Regions from separate parts of the Ectobacillus sp. OTK genome, predicted to be linked through region 2. Evidence: predicted binding sites of a transcription regulator. Region 2 holds the regulator's gene; the other holds the start of a gene.
The links. The regulator LexA, encoded in region 2, represses DNA repair genes until DNA is damaged. The targets are predictions, from matches to a motif close to CGAACATATGTTCG.

Region 1: uvrB (excinuclease ABC subunit UvrB) is a predicted target of LexA. The motif match lies at 1,284-1,297, and genes of this name have one in related genera.

What each region holds. Positions count from the first base shown of each region.
Region 1 is NZ_AP048547.1:4,998,325-5,000,734, forward strand. It holds gene uvrB (excinuclease ABC subunit UvrB) at 1-1,214, opposite strand, end outside; gene AC6HZ4_RS24870 (YndM family protein) at 1,571-2,032, opposite strand; gene AC6HZ4_RS24875 (diguanylate cyclase domain-containing protein) at 2,102-2,260, opposite strand; gene AC6HZ4_RS24880 (HAD family hydrolase) at 2,245-2,410, opposite strand, start outside.
Region 2 is NZ_AP048547.1:3,577,810-3,580,219, reverse strand. It holds gene glnA (type I glutamate--ammonia ligase) at 1-509, shown strand, start outside; gene lexA (transcriptional repressor LexA) at 970-1,590, opposite strand; gene AC6HZ4_RS17745 (YneB family resolvase-like protein) at 1,718-2,374, shown strand.

The DNA.
Region 1 (2,410 bases), 1.4 Mb from region 2:
GGCTCATGCTCTAGCTCATACGGTCCTGGTGTTGCTGAAACATAGATCAACTGATGAGTGGCTCTCTCAAACTCATCAAATGTCAACGGGCGATTATCAAGCGCAGACGGCAAACGAAAGCCATGATCCACAAGCACCTGCTTGCGCGCTTGGTCACCATTATACATAGCGCGAACCTGCGGAAGCGTCACGTGCGACTCATCAATGACCATCAAAAAGTCATCCGGAAAATAATGAAGCAGTGTATATGGCGTTGATCCAGGCGGCCTTAGCGTTAGATGCCGCGAATAGTTTTCAATTCCTGAACAAAAGCCCATTTCACGCATCATCTCTAAATCATAACGCGTTCTCTGCTCCAGACGCTGCGCTTCCAATAGCTTTCCTGCCTCACGCAGCTCCTTCAACCGTCCTTCAAGCTCTTTTTCAATATTTTCAATCGCAACTGTTAGCTTTTCTTCCCTCGTAACGAAGTGGGATGCCGGGAAGATCGCAACGTGTTCACGCTCGGCAAGCACTTCGCCCGTTAGCGCATCCACCTCACGGATGCGGTCAATTTCATCACCGAAAAACTCGATGCGAATACAATGCTCATCGCGGGAGGCAGGGAAAATCTCTATTACATCGCCTCGTACACGAAACGTTCCACGCTGAAAGTTCATGTCATTGCGCGCGTACTGCACATCTACAAGCTGACGAAGCAGAGCGTCGCGCCCCTTCTCCATACCAACGCGAAGAGAAACTACAAGCTCCTTATACTCCTCCGGCGAACCTAAGCCGTAAATGCATGACACACTCGCTACAACGATAACGTCCCGGCGCTCAAATAAAGCCGATGTCGCCGAGTGGCGCAGCTTATCAATTTCATCGTTCGTTTGCGCATCCTTTTCAATATACGTATCAGTCTGCGGCACATACGCCTCCGGCTGATAATAATCATAATAGCTAACAAAATACTCAACAGCATTATTCGGAAAAAACTCTTTAAATTCGCTGTACAGCTGCCCGGCAAGCGTCTTATTATGAGCAAGCACGAGCGTAGGCTTGTTCACCTCTTTGATGACGTTAGAGATCGTAAAGGTTTTTCCTGTACCTGTCGCACCGAGCAGCACCTGATGACGTTTTCCTTGTCTAATTCCCTCCGCTAGCTGTTGAATCGCTTTCGGCTGATCGCCTTGCGGAGAGTACGACGAAACAACTTCAAATGGACGTTCCAGCATGTCTAACCTCCAGAAAACAAATTTATCCTTATTGTACCATGAAGAAAGGAAAAAACACCAAGAAAACGAACAGATATTCGATAGAAGTTTTTTAGTTTGAAAGAAAACAATTGCTGTGTCAATAAGCATTTGATTACATAGAGACAACTAGACAATGCCCCAAACCTAACAAGAATGCTTTCTTAAGGCACATGGAAGAATGTGTTCTCCCTAGCAAGCCGTATATAAACTTATGAGAAAACCTAAAAAAGGTGCCTTCTACAGCTTCTTCAAATATAGATAAAACATATCGGACTAATTAGCCCAAAACGAAAGCACGGGTGAAACGATTGTTCACCCGTGCTGGCGGTCCGTTACTCTTCATTTTCTTTTTCGTACTTGACTGACCGAATATCCTGTTCTTCCGCAAACTCTGTTCCGTATGCCAGCCTTGGATTAAAGCCGGCTGATTGTTTATCGACTGTCCGCTCGAGTCCAATACGATCGAGAAGCCGCGCATGAACGAAGAGTTCTATGGCGCCTATAATTACCGCTGACAAAATGCTCCCCCAAGCAATTTGTAAATAGTTGTGCAGCAGAACATTGCCGAAAATCCAAACGCTTAAATATACTAAAAAGAAATCCACCGCAGTAGCAGCCGCATTTCCCCAGTTTGGCAGGACGATTCTGTCACCTAGCATATACGAAGCGACAGTAACGAACAAACTGAACGAAAGAATATCAGCAATGCTCGCGTCAAAGAATAAATCTAAGCCAATCGCAAAAGCAATGATGCAGGATATGAATTTAATGAGCAGTACGGTTATAAGTTTCACGTTTTAAACCTCCCTCTTTTATCTATTTTGAATAAAAAAGAGGGAATTCATACATGCAGGACAAGCATTTTAAATGGCTTCGTTAAAAAATTGATAATTATTTTTCCCTTTTTCCCTTGCTTGATACATTGCAGCATCTGTATATTTGAGCAATCTTCGAATATCTGTTTCATCTTCAGGATATAATGCGATACCAATGCCGGCCGAAAGATTCAATGTGTGTCCCAAATGAATTCTCCATCCCGGATGAGATGTGCAGGACTTGGCACAATAAAATCAGCAGCAATAGACAACTCTTCCTCGGAGCCGACACCGCATAATACACCAATACCGCAGCCCGCACCGCTATTTTTAGCAAGCTGTAAATCCTTCTCCGTA
Region 2 (2,410 bases):
CTGGTGTGTTAAAGCATGCAACGAACTTTTCTGCGGTTACAAATCCGACAGTTAACTCGTATAAGCGACTTGTGCCTGGCTATGAAGCCCCTTGCTATGTAGCTTGGTCTGCTCGTAATCGCAGCCCGTTAATTCGTATTCCTGCTTCTCGCGGTTTAAGCACCCGTGTTGAAGTGCGCAGCGTAGACCCTGCTGCTAATCCGTACTTGGCAATGGCAGTATTGCTCGCTGCTGGTCTTGACGGCATTAAAAATAAAATTGCAGCACCGGCTCCGGTAGACCGCAATATTTATGTAATGACAAAATCAGAGCGTGAAAAATCAGGTATTGTAGACTTGCCGGCTACATTGGCAGAAGCGCTAGAAAACTTAAAATCGGACGAGGTTATTTGCAACGCATTAGGACAGCACCTGCTTGAGCATTTCATTGAAGCAAAAGAAATCGAGTGGGATATGTTTAGAACGCAAGTCCACCAATGGGAACGCGATCAGTATATGAGCGTATATTAAAAAGGAAAAGCCTTGACACTGTTAGTGTCAGGGCTTTTTTTATCAAAAAATAGGCGAGAATACCCTTTCCTCAAGGAACGTGAAGGGCAAAGCCCCGTGAGCAGGGAGGGAATGAATCGCCTTCGGACAGATGTAGGAATCAAAGATTTTGCGTGTGATGTAGAAGAGGAAGCCAATGATAAATGCATGTCATAACTATAGCTAAAAGATTTTAGGACATACACAGGCTTTCTTTTTTCATGAATGGGCTGTATATAGTTCAAATGCAATGATAGATATATGAAAATAAGCCTGGGCTTGAAAAAATTTAAATGGTAAATACAGGTTTGTAAGCGCATGCATGAGAAAAAAAGAGGTAAATATCTGAAAAGTATAAATAAACAAAAGTATTGCAATAGTTAAAATATTTTTTCGGTATAATAAAAATGATGCAAAAAAAGAAGAGCTGTTACAAGCTCTTTTAATGAATATTTCGATATACGCCAATGACCTTTCCAATAATGGAAACGTGCTGTAGAATAATCGGCTGCAGAGAAGCGTTCTCTGGCTGCAAGCGGAAGTGGTCCTTTTCTTTATAGAAGCGCTTCACTGTTGCTTCGTTTTCCTCTGTCATTGCTACCACAATTTCTCCGTTATTGGCGGATGTTTGCTGGCGAACGACAACAAGGTCGCCATCGAGAATCCCTGCTTCAATCATGCTGTCGCCAACAATCTTTAGCATGAAAACAGAATCATTTTCAGAAACGAGATTTGCCGGCAATGGGAAATGCTCCTCAATATTTTCTACAGCTGTAATGGGTGGACCTGCTGTTACTTTGCCGATAATAGGAACGTGCACGATAGACTTCATTACGGCGGACGCCCCATCCTCCCCTAGTATTTCAATGGCACGAGGCTTCGTTGGGTCGCGCCGGATGTATCCTTTTTCTTCTAAACGTGATAAATGACCGTGTACAGTAGAACTGGAAGCTAGGCCGACCGCTTGTCCAATTTCACGTACAGAAGGCGGATATCCTTTTTCTTGTACTTTTTGCTTAATGAAGTTGAGTATATCCAGCTGTCTTTTTGTTAGCTTTTCCATATTTACACCTCGCTTTGTTGTTGAATCTTCCCAATTTCATTATAGCATGAGCATGTTCTTTCTACAAACGTAAGTTCGAATAAATAAGCATATATGATATACTATGTAGAGAGGGGGAGTGAACGGGATGAAAGCGATTATTTATGCGCGTGTAAGCACAAAGAAAGAAACACAGGAAACATCTTTAGAGAGACAAAAAGAAGAATTGTGGAAGCTTGCCAGTCTTTATAATATGCAAGTTGTAGGCGTTATCGAAGAACAGGCGAGCGGCTATGAAATAGAACGACAGGGGATTTTGGAAGTGCTCGATACAATTAAAGAGGAACAGGCCGAGGCGGTGTTAATTCAGGATGAAACGCGCCTTGGCAGAGGAAACGCAAAGATTGCGCTCATGCATTGCTTACGAAAAGAAGGTGTAACTGTATATACGCATGCACATAACGGGGAATTGCAATTGTCAGATTCAGATTCTATGGTTCTTGAAATTATCGGTATTGTTGAGGAGTATCAGCGTAAAATTCATAATGCTAAAATCAAAAGAGGGATGAGACGAGCTGTAGACAATGGATTTCGTCCGGAGCGCAATTTAAGGAATCAGCATATAAACAGCGGACGTGATAAAATAGAAGTACCGGTTGAAGAAATTGTTCGTTTGCGCCGCAACGAGCTCACGTTTGCGGAAATTGCAGCAACGCTGAGGGGATTCGGCTATGATGTGTCCAAGGCGACGGTACACCGTCGCTTTACGGAGTATATGAAGCAGCAACTTGATATTCCAAAATAACTAGTATAAGATGGGTACGTAGTGTTTAGAAAAGGA